2 regions of the Ornithinibacillus jepli genome follow, and region 2 is predicted to be linked to the other one. Evidence: a T-box and tRNA genes for the amino acid it is inferred to sense, from the RefSeq annotation. Region 2 holds a T-box; the other holds one or more tRNA genes.

Region 1 (8,728 bases), 450 kb from region 2:
AATGAAAAACCCGAGAAGTAGAGGTTAAACATACCAAGTGCAAGCTCACTTTGCGTTACAATATAAACCCAAATCGTAATAACAAATAGGAAAATACCTTCTCTTAACCCTTGAAAAATGTGAGCATTTAATATCCTATTCCAGTTTCTATTATTTTTTCTTTCTGCTACTACCCTTGCAAATAAATATACACCTTCTGCAGGTCTTCTTTTTAGAAAAAAACTACATGCTACAGCACAAATGAATAAAATGAAAGAAGTAGTAAATATCGTACTATACCCTATATTTGCAGGCATTTTAGAAATGATGAAACCAGCACTGAATGGTCCAACCATTCCCCCTAAAGACTGTAATACACCTAGAAAGCCATTGAACAAATCTCTAGTTTCCGGTTCTGTTATTTCAAAGGTTAGTACATTAAATGCCAACCAGTAAAAACCATATCCAATACCTAATAAACTTCCTAACAAAAAATTAAAATATGCTGCTTTGTCACCTATTATTAATACCATTAAAAAAAATAGCGATAGAAAGATAACACCTAACCTTAATACTATTACTCGGTCCACTTTTTTCGCAATTTTTCCGGCGGCTATAAAAGTAAGTGGTTGAAAAATAAATATGGCTAAATTATAAAAAGCTATCGTATAGTAATTACCTTCTGCTTGTTTCCATAAGTAGACATTTACAAAAGTATTGGATAAATAAATTCCTAGTGAATATAATCCACCGATTACTAATAATAGTATTAGGTCCCTATTTACCTTTGTTTTCCCAAAAACATACTGTAAGGTTTTTTGCATATTGAATTGCCCCTTTTCTCTCTTTCCTTAGTGTAAGCAATTCAAATATAGATATACAAAATAAAGAGGAGGACACATAGTTTAACACTATGTGTCCTCCTCTAAGTTTACCAATAAAGTTTTATTTAGCTTCGTTATAGTTTTTAGTTACTTCATCCCAGTTTACTACATTCCAGAATGCAGCTACATAATCAGGACGTTTATTTTGATAATTTAAGTAGTATGCATGCTCCCAAACATCAAGTCCCAAAATAGGAGTTTTACCTTCCATTAAAGGAGAATCTTGGTTTGGAGTACTTGTTACTTCAAGTTCACCGTTACTTACTACTAACCATGCCCAACCTGAACCAAAGCGAGTTTTAGCAGCATTTTCAAATTCCGCTTTAAATTTATCGAAGCTACCAAATTTACCGTTAATTTTATCAGCTAATTCACCAGTTGGCTCCCCGCCACCATTTGGAGATAGAACTTTCCAGAATAAGCTATGATTATGATGTCCACCACCATTGTTACGTACTGCTGTACGAACGCTTTCAGGTAATGCATCAAGATTGCTTACTAATTCTTCAAGTGTTTTATCTTGAAGATCAGAATGCCCTTCAAGAGCAGCATTTAAGTTTGTTACATAAGTATTATGATGCTTTGTATGATGGATGTTCATTGTTTCTTTATCAATTGTTGGCTCTAATGCATCATATGCATAAGGTAATTCAGGTAATTCAAATTTTGCCATTTCGAAATATCCTCCTTCAAATATATGTTATTCAAGGGTATATCACCCTTTACATGAAAGACTATCAGAGGTTTCCAGTTCTTGCAAATTATTTGCCCATTAATTATCCTTTTACAACAAAAAAACAAGCAAAGTGCTTGTTTGAAATGATGGCTTGGGACGGAATCGAACCGCCGACACATGGATTTTCAGTCCATTGCTCTACCGACTGAGCTACCAAGCCTAAATATTATGTTGTTAATTCAATATTTTTTTTAAAATCAAAATAATATGTATGGAGGAGGTAGAGGGATTCGAACCCCCGCGCGGTTTGACCCGCCTGTCGGTTTTCAAGACCGATCCCTTCAGCCAGACTTGGGTATACCTCCGAGTATACATGGTGGACCCTGCAGGACTCGAACCTGCGACCGATCGGTTATGAGCCGATAGCTCTAACCAACTGAGCTAAGGGTCCTTTATATATGGGGCGACCGGTGGGAATCGAACCCACGAGTGCCGGAGCCACAATCCGGTGCGTTAACCACTTCGCCACGGCCGCCATGATGTTAAACAAATGATAGTAATGGTAGCGGCGGAGGGGATCGAACCCACGACCTCACGGGTATGAACCGTACGCTCTCGCCAGCTGAGCTACGCCGCCATTTTTTTTGGCTCCACAGGTAGGATTCGAACCTACGACCGATCGGTTAACAGCCGATTGCTCTACCACTGAGCTACTGTGGAATAATTCATAATAAGTTGTTAACTTGTCTACTATTTAAGTGGCACGAGATATAATATAACATGTTCAAACATTCGTGTCAACAACTATTTTACAATTAAAATATGTATTAAAAAAGGGTGTATTGAAAACGACAATAATTACTATATCACCTTTAAATAAAAATATCAATAAAAAATTTAAAAAAATAAAGAGAGGTTGATACCTCCCTTTATTTTTATTGATCCCCTAATACTGCTTCTGCAATATTAACTGCATGGTCGCCAATTCTTTCTAGGTTTGAGATTATATCTACAAAGACTATACCTGCAGATACACTACAATCCCCTTCATTCATACGAATAATATGCTTTTTCCGATAGCTACGTTCCATTTTATCAATTTGATCTTCTTTTTGAACTACTGCTAAAGCTTCTTCACGATTGTTCGTATCAAGAGCCTTGACTGCTTGTTTAACAGTAGACATTGTTAAGTCAAACATATTATTTAAATCTTCTTGTGCTTTATCAGTTATGATAACTTTGTTAGAGATTTTATAATCAATTAGCTCTACAATATTTTCAAAGTGGTCGCCAATTCTTTCTATATCTCTTACAGTATCCATTAAGATAGTGTGTTTTCCACTTTCAAATTCTGATAAAGACCCACCAGAGATGTCGATTAAATAATCAGTAATACTCCTATCTAAACTGTTTAATGCCCCTTCAATTTGTAATGCCATATCAGCATGCTTTGTTTGGTTAGTTGAAAGGTATAAACTAGTCTCTTCCATTCCTTGATAGGCATATTCACCCATACGTACCACTTCTGCTTTTGCTTGGTCTAATGCAAGGGCAGAAGATTGTTGGATGAAGATGGGATCTAAATGTTTCGGCTTATACTCAATCGTTGTATCTTCACCAGGAACTAGCTTTGTAACTATCCAAGCTAGAAGTCCTATAAACGGGAATTGGATAATAGTATTTAACACATTAAAACTTCCATGTGCAAACGCAATAGTCATTTCCTCGTTTAGTGAAAAATGACTTTGTAAATAAATAACATATTGCGTAAATAAATTTAATAATAATAAAAATATTGTTGTTCCTACTAAGTTAAAAATCACATGAACAAAAGCAGCGCGACGAGCAGCAACTGTAGCGCCTAAAGAAGCCAGGACAGCCGTAATCGTTGTACCGATATTATCCCCAAATAGAACCGGTAAAGCAGCCTTTAAAGTAATTGCTCCTTCAGCATACAGACCTTGTAATATACCAATTGTTGCACTTGAACTCTGTACGATTACAGTAAATAGAGTACCGATTACAACCCCTAATATAGAGTGCTCACTCATGCTTATCGTCAATTCTTGAAATGCTTCTAAAGTTCTTAATGGCTTCATACCACTACTCATTAACTCTAAACCGAAGAATAGGGATCCAAAGCCAAAGATTACTTGCCCAATTGCTGTAAACTTTTGATGTTTAAAGAAAAAGATTATTAACGCACCAACAGCAATAATCGGCAAAGCATATTCCCCAACATCAATTCCAATAATAAATGCCGTTATCGTTGTGCCGATATTTGCACCCATGATAACACCTATAGCTTGTCTTAACGTCATAAAACCAGCACTAACCAATCCAACTGTAAGGACTGTCGTACCTGAACTACTTTGAATTAAGACCGTTACTACTATACCAGCAAGTACTCCTAAAAATGGGTTACTTGTAAACCGGTCTAAAATTTCACGCAACCGATCTCCAGCTGATTTTTGTAATCCATCACCCATATATTTAATACCTAAAAGAAAAATACCTAAACCACCGATGAATTCAAAAATCAGTGTCTGCACATCTATTTCCAATGGATATTCGCCCCTTTAATAAGTTCTTTTATGTATTCCCAAATAAAAACACACCCTAACTATTATTTATAAAATCAAACGTTTTGTAAAGGAATTATTAAAAACTTTACATAAAATTTACATTAGGGATTATTAATATAATTTTATCTCAATAAAATTATTGTGTGTTAAATGTAAAAAAATAATCCTTAAGATTTGACCTTAAGGATTATTTTTTGGTTCTACTAGTATTTTCGTACCATCTACTTGTGTAATGAGGACTTTAGTATCTCTAGGTATCCACTGCCCATTCGATACGGCACTATAATCTTTATTTCCTACTTTTATCGTTCCAACGGGACGCAAATCATTTAAAGTGACTGCCTCTTGGTGTAATAACGCTTTGTACTCATCATTTAAAGAATTATACCCTGCTTCACTCGTTAATTTATCCTTTAACGTTATTTTATTCCACATATCTCTACGCTTGAAAACTTTTAAGAAGAAAAGTGATCCTGCTGTTCCTAAAAGAACACCAAGTACAGCGTAGGCTCCTGCAGCGAAATTTGGAGCCGGTAATGCTACTGCTGCAATCATACTTGCAGCACCTATAGTAGCGAGGGTTCCATCATTTAATACTTTTCCATCAATAACAATTAGTGCTATACCAAGAAAATATATGACAAGCATAAGAATAAGGGAGTTAGTTTCCAAATATACTGAGAAATATACGGTAATAAATCCAATACCTAATAAAGCAAAAATACCACGCATATTAACTAATACTTCACCTATTAAAAATAAAGTTGCTAATCCAGTAATAACTAGTGCAATCCACTCTTGAGAAAATATTTCCATATTCTTCTCCCTCTCCAAAGTAAAATAAACTTTCTACTACATACGGTTATACATATAAAATGGTTTCATAATAAGGAGTAAATCATGAAAAAACTCATTCTTTATATTTTTATTATACTATTATTAATAAGTATCTATAAAGATTTGAATGTTGGAACAAATACTTACACATCAAATAATACAGGTGAAAACGAAAGTAACTCCATGAGCACCAATAGTCGCTTTGACGTTATTAAAGTAAAAATTGAATCAGGCGATACAGTACTAACCGTGATAGAGCAACTCAATCCTAATATGGAAAATTATAATACAGGAGATATATTAGCCGATTTCTATTCATTGAATCCAAATGTTGATCCAAATAAACTTAAGCAAAATCACTTTTACTTTTTCCCTAAATATGAGGAAATCAAAAAGAAAAAGGCCAGGAATTAACCTAGCCTCTTCTTCTAAACGAAAGGTAATATAAACAGTGTAATCAATATAGAGACTGCTCCAGCAACGATCGCAATATTACCAAGCGTATTCGCATTGCGACTTCTCGCTATAAACCCGACAATTATCCCAGCACCACCCAAAAGAATCGGTGCCCAGAAGAATGATGCGATTGACAACACTAGTGCAATCCAACCAATTGACGTGTTAGCTTCCGTTTTATCCTCGTCAATTGTAACATTTCTTCTGTAATCATCTGCAGTTAATTCAGCAGCAGTTTCCTCGTCACGACTACTGAAAATTCCATCTGTATGACGGGAAGTGTAATCATCTTCACCATGATTTGGAGCATTCTCAACGTTGTTGGTACGATTTTTATCGTCCATAATTGACCTCCTTCTAAGTGATGAGGTGCAATTATAGTTTATGATTAAAAACAAATCTTATAATGTTACTTTTTACCACCATAGGGAAAAGTCTATTTTACATCATAATGTGATAAACAAGTTGTTATTTACTTCACTTCAGCATATAGTGTTGTACAGAGGGGTGTTTACATGTCAATCTTTATAAAACAAATTATCCTCAATAAAATGAGGCAAATTACACCAGAAGATGTAATCGAATATTCAGGGCAATATGGTTTTTCCATTTCACGACAACAAGCTACTGATATAGCCACCTATGTACGAACAAAAAGACTCAATCCATTTGAAAGTAAAGAAAGGGAGAAAATGCTTCAAGATTTAAGTGAAATTACTGACCGACAAACAGCATTAAAGGCAAACAAACTTTTCCATGAGTTAATCAAATCATATGGGCTAGAGCACTTATTTAATTAAAAAGCTACCTTAAAGGATTTTCCTTTACAAGGTAGCTTTTTCTATTTATTGGTTCATAATAATTTCTTGTAGGTCAGGATTAAATGATCCATTACGAATCATTTCGATTTCGAATTTATATGGTGCCTTTTTATTCTTCTTATCCAAACCAACATATGGGGTTTCTAAAATTTTTGGTAACGATTGTAATTGCGGATGATGAATAATGTAATGTAATGCATCAAAGCCAATATGTCCGAATCCAATGTTTTCATGACGATCTTTATGTGCACCACGTTCATTTTTAGAATCGTTAACATGTACAACCTTTATTCTGTCGACACCAATTATCTTATCAAATTGTTCTAATACCCCATCGAAATCATGAACAATATCATAACCAGCATCATGGACATGACAAGTATCAAAGCATACAGATAATTTATCATTATGGGTAACACCATTTATTATTTCTGCAATTTCTTCAAAGTTTCTACCAATTTCGGAGCCTTTCCCTGCCATAGTTTCTAAGGCAATTTGTACGTTATCATCCCTACCTAGCACTTCATTTAAACCTTCAATTATTTTTTTTATTCCTTCCTCAGGACCAGCCCCAACATGTGCACCCGGGTGAAGAACGATTTGTTTCGCACCAATTGCTTCTGTTCGGTCTATCTCACTCCGCAGAAAGTTAACTCCTAATTCAAAAGTTTCTGTTTTCGTGCTATTCCCGATATTAATAATGTATGGTGCGTGGACTACTATATCGTCAATTCCGTTTTCTGCCATATGGTTAAGTCCAGCTTCAATATTTAATTCTTCAATCGGCTTTCTTCTAGTGTTTTGAGGTGCACCCGTATAAATCATAAATGTATTGGCACCATAGGATACCGCTTCTTCACTCGATGCAAGAAGCATATTTTTTCCACTCATTGATACATGTGAACCTATTTTTAACATGACGATGTTCTCCCCCATTATTTCTTTTTATTTTTACCTCTAATTAAATTTTTCTTAATCGATTCCTGTTGTCTTTTCATTTTTTTCTTGTAACCAGGTTTTACTTTTTTCGGCTTACGAACTTTTTTCCATGCTTCTTTTTCAACTTCAGTCGTTGTCTTAAGCCGAAGGTTTCTTTCATTCCAAGCCTTCGCATCTTTCCATTCACCATTTCTTACATCATAAAAGACAAATTCCAATCCCTTTTGTTCGAGCTTTTCTATAAGTTTTAAATCTTCATCTCGATAGAGACTAACTGCAGTCCCTTCCATTCCAGCCCTTGCTGTTCTTCCAACACGATGGATATAGAATTCTTCTTCTTTTGGTAGTTGTGCGTTTATAACATGACTTACCCCTTTAATATCAATTCCTCTAGATGCTAAATCTGTTGCAACGATATATTGATATTTAAGACTTTGTATTTCTTTTAATATTCTCTTTCTTTCTCTAGGTTGCAGTCCACCGTGGATAATTCCCACGTTCAGACCTTTTTCTAATAGCTTTTCATGTAATTTATCGGCATTCTCTTTACCATTAGTAAATATAATCGCGATATAAGGATTGATAGCTTCCGAAATTTGAAAAATAATTTCAGCTTCATCTCGATGTTTAACTGCGATTAAACGATGCTCCATTGTTTCAGGTGACAATTCATTTGCTATTTTTACATGAAGTGGATTTTCCAAATATTTCTTAAAGAAGTGTTCCAATCGTTGTGGAATAGTTGCAGAAAATACCATTAATTGTATACCTTGCTTGCAACGAATTAACAGTTGATCTAATGTTTCAATGAACCCTAAATCAAGCATTAAATCGGCTTCATCAATTACCAATGAATTGGCAGAATAAATGGTAATTGCCTCATCCTTAACTAAATCTAAAATACGTCCTGGAGTTCCAACTATAATGTGAGGAGGCTCTTTTAATTTGCCAACCATTTTTTGCTTATCAGTACCACCGACCAACAACTTCGCCTTCCACTCTTCTTCCTTGCCAGCAAGTTTGATAATCTTTTTTACTTCATCATATAACTGTGTTGCTAGTTCACGCGTAGGAGCAGTAATGACACTTTGTACTTCATTTTTGCTCCCATCTAGTTGGTTAAATATAGGAAGTAAAAACGAATGTGTCTTCCCAGAGCCTGTATGGGATTGTCCAATTACACTTTGACCTTTCAGAATAGCAGGAATTATTTTCTGCTGAATTTCAGTTGGTTGCTGAAATTCTAATTTTTCTATCACGTCTAATATACCTGGTTGTAATGATATTGATTTAAATGTTCTATTCATAAAAAAACTCCTTTTAGTGCCTCACCTAAACTAAATTACTATCGATATTGAAATGGGTCTGTATTCGTCTCCGAAATGATTATTTCAAGTGATTTGTCTATGGTAGCATCTTCTTTTATTTTTCGCTCTAAATATTTTTTCGTACCAGACTTCATTACTTGTTCTATATAATGCCCCGCATCGATAACAGAAATTCCCATTTCTATCGCTTCTTGTGCAAAATGAAAAGACATATCACCAGTAA
Region 2 (8,728 bases):
AATAATTGGTAAATTTGCTCATTTGTTAATTGATCAACGGATATAAAATGATTCACGAGTAACACCCCTATCTCTTATAATGTAAGCCAATAAAAAAACCTCTTTGCCTTTTGGTCGCAAAGAGGTACACGTGCAGAATTTTTTAGCACGTTATCAAAGCGACCTTGTAAACCTCTCTGGATTTATTTAAAGGTCCTTTCTATTTATTTTTCATAAATGGATACTAAATCAGTTTGGTCCGTTTCATTAAGCCGAACCACAATAATCTCCTTTTCTGATGTTGGTATATTTTTACCTACATAATCTGCACGTATTGGTAACTCTCGATGACCTCGGTCTACCAAAACAGCAAGCTGGATTTGTGAAGGTCTACCTATATCCATCACAGCGTCCATTGCTGCTCTTACAGTTCGTCCTGTATAAAGCACATCATCGATTAATATTACCTTTTTATTCGTAATGTCTTCTGGAATATCAGTATATCGTATTTCAGGTTCATTTTTCTCTACAGCTTTTTCTAAATCGTCACGATATAACGTAATATCTAATTCACCAATAGGTAATGTTAAACCTTCTATTTTTTTTATTTTTTCTTGTATTCGTTTTGCAAGCGGGACTCCTCTAGTTTTAATTCCAACAATAACTAGATTTTCTCCACCTTTATTTTTTTCAAGTATTTCATGTGCAATTCTCGTAAGCGCTCGGTTAATTGCTTGTTCATCTAAGATTTCTGTTTTCTTGTTCATGAATGTTTCCCTCCAAAATAAAAACCCCCCTTTTCTCCATGAGGAAAAAAGGGGGTTAATCATACGTATCCCATAAAAAACCGATTCCTTTTTAGCCTCTCTGGACTCAAATTTAAAGGTTCTTATTCATTTGCTCTATTATTTCAAAATAAACGTATACTGTCAACTACAATATTTCTAATTGATCGAGTAGTTCCTGGAAATAAGTTGGTGCATCAACTTCAAATCGTAGCCACTTTCCTGTTGTTGGATGCGTAAAACCTAAAACTTTCGCATGTAACACTTGACCATTCGTATCTAATGTTTTTCTCGGTCCGTATTTTGGATCTCCGACAAGCGGGAACCCAATATAACGCATATGAACTCGAATTTGATGTGTTCTACCTGTTTCTAATTGACATTCAATATGAGTAAAGTTATTAAAACGACGTAATACTTGAAAATGGGTTACGGCAGATTTCCCGTTATCAACAACACTCATTCGTTGACGATCTTTTGGATCCCTTCCAATGGGTGCATCAACCATGCCTGTATCATGATTTATTACACCGTGAACAACCGCTTCATACTTTCTTTCCACATCTTTATTAGACAATTGTTCAGACAAGTTAGTGTGCGCAATATCATTTTTGGCAACTAGTAATAATCCACTAGTATCTTTATCGATACGATGAACAATACCAGGACGTTCCACACCATTTATTCCTGACAAATCTTTACAATGGTATAACAAGCCATTAACTAAAGTTCCAGACTGGTGTCCAGCTGAAGGATGAACTACCATCCCTTTTGGTTTATTCACTACTAATAGGTCACTATCCTCATATACAATATCAAGAGGAATATTTTCTGCTTCAATATCTAAAGGTTCAACATCTGGAATTCTCCAGGTGATTACATCTCCAACTTGACACTTATAATTTGCTTTCACAATTTCATCATTAACCATAACTAGTTCTTTCGAAATCCACCCTTGAATTTTTGAACGGGACTCTCCAGAGTTTATCTCTGCTAATAATTTGTCTATCCGCATTTTATTTTCAGTTTCTGTAACAACATGCTGTAACGTCATTTACTTTTTCCTTTCTGCTTTTTCTCTTCAATTAGCGTTGCAATTACAACTAATACAACACCGACAGTCAATGCTGAATCAGCAATATTAAAAATAGGGAAATCATATCCAAAAATAACGAAGTCAAAAAAATCCACTACTTCTTGATGGAATAAGCGATCGATAAAATTACCGATAGCACCGCCTAAGATTAATCCTAAACCGATACCATATAATTTAATTTCTTTTCCATATTTATGTAGAAAGTAAATGATTCCGATAACCACAATTAATGTTATCACATAAAAGAAACCCATTTTCCCTTCTAATATCCCCCATGCTGCACCACTATTTCGATGTGAGGTCAAAGAAAAGAATCCATCTATAATCGAAATTTGTTCATATAATTCCATATTTTTAACTACTAAATACTTGGTAAATTGGTCTAACGCTATTACTAATACTGCTAAAATATAATACCGATACATTCCGGTTACCCCTCCGATTAAGCTACTTCTCTATTATTTGACTATAAATCCTTAGTTAATATTATACTGTATCCATTAAAAATTCAATGATTTAAAGGGTAATCAAGAGTTATATTAATCTGTAATATATAAAAAAAGGGTATAAACTTTGAACTCGTTTATACCCTTTACCATGTATTATATTTTACTCAGAATAGTGTCTTTCAACAACATCAGCACAACGAGAGCATAATGTTGGATGCTTTTCACTTTCCCCAACTGTTTCGGATGCAACCCAACAACGTTCACATTTTTCTGCTGGGTGTTTTTCTACAAGAATATCTACATAACGGTATTCTGTAGTTCCTTCACATTGATTGGTTATAGATGCTTCAGATACAATCAATAGCTGATGAACATCGTTAATTGCATTTAATACGGCTGTTGTTTCATCATCTTTCGGAACTATCGTAATTTTAGCTTCTAATGACTTACCAATTACTTTTTCATTACGAGCTTCTTCCAGAGCTTTTAATACATCATCACGTACTGACATGAAGTGTTCCCACTTACTTTCTAAACCTTCAAAGCCTTCAATTACTCTTGGCTCTGGAATATCTGTGAGCTGTGGACTTTCTTCTTTTACTCCAGGGATATATTCCCATACCTCATCAGCAGTATGAGGAATAATTGGCGTTAATAACTGTACTAAAGTTGTTAAAATTTCATAATAACCGGTTTGAATACTACGACGACGATGATTATCGCTAGCTTCAATGTACAGGACGTCTTTAGCGAAATCTAGATAGAATGAGCTTAAATCATCAGCACAGAAATTATGAATGTTAGAGAAAATAGGTGAAAACTCAAATTTTTCGTAGCTTTCCCTTACTTCCTTCACTAGTTGTTGTAATCGGTGTAACATGTATCGATCTACTTCTTCCATTTCCACTTCTGGAACGCGATCTGTTTCCGGATTGAAATCAGCCAAATTCGCTAGCATGAACCGGAATGTATTACGAATTTTGCGATATGCTTCAGAAGTTTGTTTTAAAATATCATCAGAGATACGTACATCTGCTTGATAATCAACAGAAGATACCCATAAACGTAAAATATCTGCACCTAATTGTTTTAAAACTTTACTTGGTACGACAACATTTCCAAGAGATTTACTCATTTTACGTCCATTGCCATCTAGTACAAATCCATGGCTAATAACTGTTTTATAAGGAGCTTTACCTGTAACTGCTACCGCTGTAGAAATAGATGAGTTAAACCAACCACGGTATTGGTCACTTCCTTCCAAATATACATCAGCTGGTCTATCATGGTCATTTCGGTTCAGTAATACTCCTGCGTGTGAAGAGCCAGAATCAAACCAAACATCCATAATATCAGTTTCTTTTGTAAACTCTCCATTTGGACTATGCTCTGAAGTAAATCCTTCTGGTAGTAAGTCTTTTGCTTCCCGCTCAAACCAAATATTTGAACCATGTTCAGCAAATAAATTTGATACATGTTCAATTGTTTCGTCTGTAATAATCGCAGTACCATCTTCACCATAAAATACAGGAATTGGAACACCCCAAGCACGCTGACGTGAAATACACCAATCTTCACGATCTCGGACCATATTATAGAGTCTTGTTTCTCCCCAAGATGGATACCAGTTGACTTTTTTAATTTCGTTTAAAATGTCTTCACGAAAATCTTTAATTGATGCAAACCATTGTGCTGTTGCACGGAAAATAGTAGGTTTTTTTGTTCTCCAGTCATGTGGATAAGAGTGTGTTATAAATGACAGTTTTAGTAAAGCACCTACCTCTTCTAACTTTTCGGTGATAGCTTTATTAGCGTCATCATAGAACATTCCTTCAAATCCAGGTGCTTCACTAGTGAATACCCCTTTATGATCGACAGGACAAAAAGCATCGATCCCATATTGTTTTGATACAAAGAAGTCATCCTCCCCGTGACCAGGGGCAGTATGAACACATCCTGTTCCAGCATCAGTCGTTACGTGTTCACCTAACATAACTAATGATTCACGGTCATAGAATGGATGCTTCGCTGTAACACGCTCAATATCATGCCCTTTAAAGTTTTTCACAACTTGAGGGTTAGCCCATTCCAGCTCAGCAGTTAACGTTTCTAATAATGCCTCTGCAACAACAAATTTATCATTATTTACATCAACTAATACATAGTTAATCTCAGGATGAACACTTATACCTAAGTTTGCTGGAATTGTCCATGGAGTAGTTGTCCAAATTACAATCTTATCGCCTGGATCTAGGACACCTTTTCCATCAACCACTTCAAATGCAACATAAATAGATGCAGAGCGTTTATCATAGTACTCAATTTCTGCTTCAGCAAGCGCTGATTCAGAAGAAGGTGACCAATATACTGGCTTTAACCCTTTATAGATATAACCTTGCTTAGCCATCTCACCGAATACTTTAATCTGTGCTGCTTCATAGTCCTTTGTTAGTGTAATATATGGATTTTCCCAATCACCACGTACACCTAGTTCTTTAAATTGAGAACGTTGGCTATCTACTTGGGTAAGTGCATATTCCGCGCATAATTGTCTAAATTCAGCAACGGAAAGCTCTTTACGTTTAACTTTTTTGTTTTTGGTTAAAGCTGTTTCAATCGGCAGTCCATGTGTATCCCATCCTGGAATATATGGTGCATGATAACCAGACATGGATTTATAGCGAGTAATGAAATCTTTTAAAATTTTGTTAAGCGCGTGGCCAATATGAATATCACCATTAGCATATGGTGGCCCATCATGTAGGATAAAGGTTGGCCTACCCTTTGTTCTTTCAACTGATTTCTCATACAAGTTCATTTCTTCCCATTTTTCACGGCGAAGTGGTTCTTTATTTGGTAAATTTCCGCGCATTGGAAATTCGGTTTTTGGCATCAGTAACGTTTCTTTATAGTCCACTGATTATTACCTCCTCATGTTTTAACGAATCATAATTGATGAAAAATTAAAAAATAAAAAAGCCCCTCATATCCCTGGAAGGGACGAGAAGACTCGCGGTACCACCCTTATAAATTTAAAATGCACTCCATTTTAAATTCACTCGAAATTCGTAACGTGAATAAGACGTCCAATTCTACTTGTTTCCTTTCAAATTGGATACTCAAGAGTGATATTCTAAAAACGTGCCGTACTAGGCTTCCACCAGTCCCTAGATCGCTAAAACAAGCACCCTGTTTTTATACTTTCTCTTTCATCGTATTTCTACTTATTATTACCTATACGTGTAAGCATTATATGTAAAATTTCATGAAACGTCAAGACTTACGAATCTTGATTAGTTAGTTCTAATTCCTTACCAACTTCTAAGTCAAACAATCCATCCCAATCATCTGATCCAATCATATCTAATTGCGCTTCAATTAACATTCTTAAACGTGTACGGAACACTTTTGCTTGTTTCTTCAACTCTTCTACTTCTATTGAAATTTGACGAGACTTACTTAATGCCTCATTGATAATACGATCAGCATTTTTTTCTGCTTCCTTAATGATTAATTTAGATTCCTTCGATGCATTCCCTTTTAATTCCTCTGCTGTTTCTTGAGCAATTAATATGGATTTATTTAAGGTTTCTTCGATATTGGTGAAATGGCTAAGCTTTTCATTCATTTGCTCAATCTTTTCTTTCATTTCTTTCTTCTCACGAATAACCATTTCATAATCTTTAATAACCTGATCTAAAAATTCATTAACTTCATCTTCATCATATCCGCGAAAACTTCTTGTAAACTCTTTATTATGAATATCAAGTGGTGTTAATGGCATTTGGTTAACCTCCCTATGAATTTTAAAAAAACAATAAGTCCATTATAAGTATACAGTAAAATTCGACAAAAATTATGTATTTCCTGCAATATTTGCTCATTTTTATAGAAAAAATGCAAAAAAACAACTATTTGATACCATTATATATCAAAAAGTTGTTCTTTACTATACTTGTAATAACGCCGTTGTTATTTTTATTTTCTCTTTTTTCGTTTGACCATTGATGGCGATTAGTTTACTCCTACCTTTTCCTCTTAAGGAAATCATATCTCCTTCTCTTAAGGAAAACTTACTATCTTCAACAGTACGATAATTTACCTTAACCAATCCTTTTTGGATAAGTGCTTGGGCATCTTTTCGCGAGATAGAATAAATTTCTTTCAAAATAGTATCAAGTCTTAATGAAGAGACTATTTTTTCAGTTTCAGACCAAATCGGTTCCTGTTCAATTAAATTAGCAAAAGATTTTTCCTCAAATGTAATAGATGATTTTTTTATCGAAGTTAAGTTCATGGAAACATAGGAGGCAATATCTTTATCGACAAGTAGTTGCACTTTACCATTATTGGCAAAGATATCTCCAACTTTTTTCCGTTTCATTCCTAAAGATAAAAAGGCACCTAACACATCTCGATGGGCAATGGAGACGAACTTTTCATGATAGGTAGCTTGTAATAAAGAAATGTTAAAGGAATCCTCTGTGATTACATCATAAAATGGAGCTATAATAGCTCGTTTACGCTCTGAATGCTTTCCGCCACCAAATAAATGGAGTTGTAACTCATCATTTTCTGTTCCGATTAACATTTCTACTATTTGTTGTTCTCTTGGATCTAAAAAGTCCGTTAATCTTGGAATAAAAGAGCGTTCAATTTGTTCCTTCCACGATATTACTTGGTCTATGAAGCCATGCTCCTCTTTACGAAAATGTTGATATATATCCATCCAACTACACTCACAGGTAGATTAGTCTGAAAAGAATATCATATAAAGCAAGAAGCCCTGTTCCAGCTAATTGTAAAACAATAATAGCAACGATAGGGGAGAAATCAATCATACCTAATGGCGGAATAAATTTACGGAACGGCTCCAAATACGGTTCATATAGCTTCGTTAATACTCGACCAAAAGACGATTCCCTAGATCCAGGAAACCATGACATAAATATATAAACAATTAATCCTAGACTATAAATACGTAATGCATAAACTAAAATCTCAAAAAGTGTATTTAGCCACATAGCTTAAGTTACCATCCTTTATTTAATTCTTCTTCTAAAGTCTCTGAAATAGAACCGGAAACATCCATGTTATCCGGTGCACATAAAAACGTTTGTGATCCTAAACGTTGAATAACCCCATTCACAGCATACACAGTACCACTTAAGAAATCCACTATCCGTTTTGCCTCATATGTTTCCAAACGTTGTAGATTAATAACTACTGCCCGTTTATTCACTATGTTATCCGCAATTTGTTGTGCTTCGTCAAATGTTCTCGGTTCATATAGAACTACTTTGGGAGAGCTCGTTTTAACACTTTTTAAGTTGATCACATTATGATTAGGAGGCTGATTTTTAATACTGGGGCTTTCTACAATTTCTTCTTCAACGTATTCATATTCATAGTCATCATCCATAGCAAAAAATGTTTTTAACTTGTTTTTAATACTCATTATTTCACCTCACTATTTACGACCCTACTAATTTAGAGCCAATTCGAATATGGGTAGCACCCTCCATAATAGCAATATCAAAATCATTACTCATTCCCATTGATAAAAATTCACAAGGTGCATGATGAAACTCTTTCTCTCTAATAGTATCGCGTAAGTTACGAAGATTGCGAAAAACATTATGTAATAATTCTTTATCATCTGTATGTGGAGCCATAGTCATTAATCCGACAACTCTAATCTTAGAGTATTCGGAAATCTCCTCCACAAAGGGAAGTACTTCATCTGGACGTAGACCATGCTTAGTTCCCTCTCCACTTACATTTACCTGAATAAAACAATTAATAGTAGATGTAGCACGTTTTTCAATTTCTTTTGCTAATGACAGTCTATCCAAGGAATGTAAATAATCTACCTTATCAATAATGTCTTTTACTTTTCTTGATTGTAAGCTTCCAATAAAATGCCATGTAGCCTTATTTCCAATATAGTTAAATTTTTCTAAGAAGCCTTCATGACGATTTTCACCAAGATTATGTATACCTGCATGGATAGCTTCCATCGTTCTTTCTATTGTAACATATTTCGTTACAGCTATTAGGTTGACATCATCTATATTTCGATTACTATATTTGCATGCTTCTTCCATTTTAGCCTTAATTTCTGTTAAATTTTTTGAAACATCCATGCTAGTGAATACTCCTCCTTACTAACTAACCAGTAAAACCAATAAAACCTAACATTCGACCGGTTTTCCCTTGATCCCGACGATAAGAAAAAAATAAATCCTCATCCCTAAACGTGCAGTAATTTGTTACATCTATATTACTACGAAATATACCAGCTTGTACAAGAATTTCGACATTTAGTTTCTTTAAATCTAATAAATAGTGCTCATTACCTAATGGTGTTAGCACCTCTTTCTGAAATGCTTCTGGAATTCGTTCTTTCACATAATTAT

What was found. The T-box of region 2 lies ahead of ileS (isoleucine--tRNA ligase). A T-box ahead of a tRNA ligase gene usually reads a tRNA of that ligase, here a tRNA-Ile.
Region 1: it has a tRNA-Ile gene. The T-box ahead of ileS (isoleucine--tRNA ligase) is inferred to sense a tRNA for this amino acid. The anticodon was not compared.

What each region holds. Positions count from the first base shown of each region.
Region 1 is NZ_JBFEGG010000001.1:1,223,318-1,232,045, forward strand. Features, by position in the region: gene AB1K81_RS06380 (MFS transporter) at 1-803, opposite strand, end outside; gene AB1K81_RS06385 (superoxide dismutase) at 925-1,536, opposite strand; tRNA gene AB1K81_RS06390 (tRNA-Phe) at 1,687-1,759, opposite strand; tRNA gene AB1K81_RS06395 (tRNA-Ser) at 1,812-1,904, opposite strand; tRNA gene AB1K81_RS06400 (tRNA-Ile) at 1,914-1,990, opposite strand; tRNA gene AB1K81_RS06405 (tRNA-His) at 1,999-2,074, opposite strand; tRNA gene AB1K81_RS06410 (tRNA-Met) at 2,100-2,176, opposite strand; tRNA gene AB1K81_RS06415 (tRNA-Asn) at 2,185-2,259, opposite strand; gene AB1K81_RS06420 (Na/Pi cotransporter family protein) at 2,475-4,103, opposite strand; gene AB1K81_RS06425 (NfeD family protein) at 4,305-4,940, opposite strand; gene AB1K81_RS06430 (hypothetical protein) at 5,025-5,375, shown strand; gene AB1K81_RS06435 (hypothetical protein) at 5,390-5,761, opposite strand; gene AB1K81_RS06440 (DUF2624 domain-containing protein) at 5,933-6,217, shown strand; gene AB1K81_RS06445 (deoxyribonuclease IV) at 6,263-7,156, opposite strand; gene AB1K81_RS06450 (DEAD/DEAH box helicase) at 7,174-8,484, opposite strand; gene AB1K81_RS06455 (Nif3-like dinuclear metal center hexameric protein) at 8,523-8,728, opposite strand, start outside.
Region 2 is NZ_JBFEGG010000001.1:774,052-782,779, reverse strand. Features, by position in the region: gene AB1K81_RS04095 (aspartate carbamoyltransferase catalytic subunit) at 1-56, opposite strand, end outside; gene pyrR (bifunctional pyr operon transcriptional regulator/uracil phosphoribosyltransferase PyrR) at 204-746, opposite strand; gene AB1K81_RS04085 (RluA family pseudouridine synthase) at 913-1,818, opposite strand; gene lspA (signal peptidase II) at 1,815-2,285, opposite strand; gene ileS (isoleucine--tRNA ligase) at 2,470-5,226, opposite strand; T-box leader at 5,303-5,531, opposite strand; gene AB1K81_RS04070 (DivIVA domain-containing protein) at 5,590-6,093, opposite strand; gene AB1K81_RS04065 (YlmH family RNA-binding protein) at 6,259-7,038, opposite strand; gene AB1K81_RS04060 (YggT family protein) at 7,049-7,333, opposite strand; gene AB1K81_RS04055 (cell division protein SepF) at 7,342-7,767, opposite strand; gene AB1K81_RS04050 (YggS family pyridoxal phosphate-dependent enzyme) at 7,784-8,455, opposite strand; gene pgeF (peptidoglycan editing factor PgeF) at 8,481-8,728, opposite strand, start outside.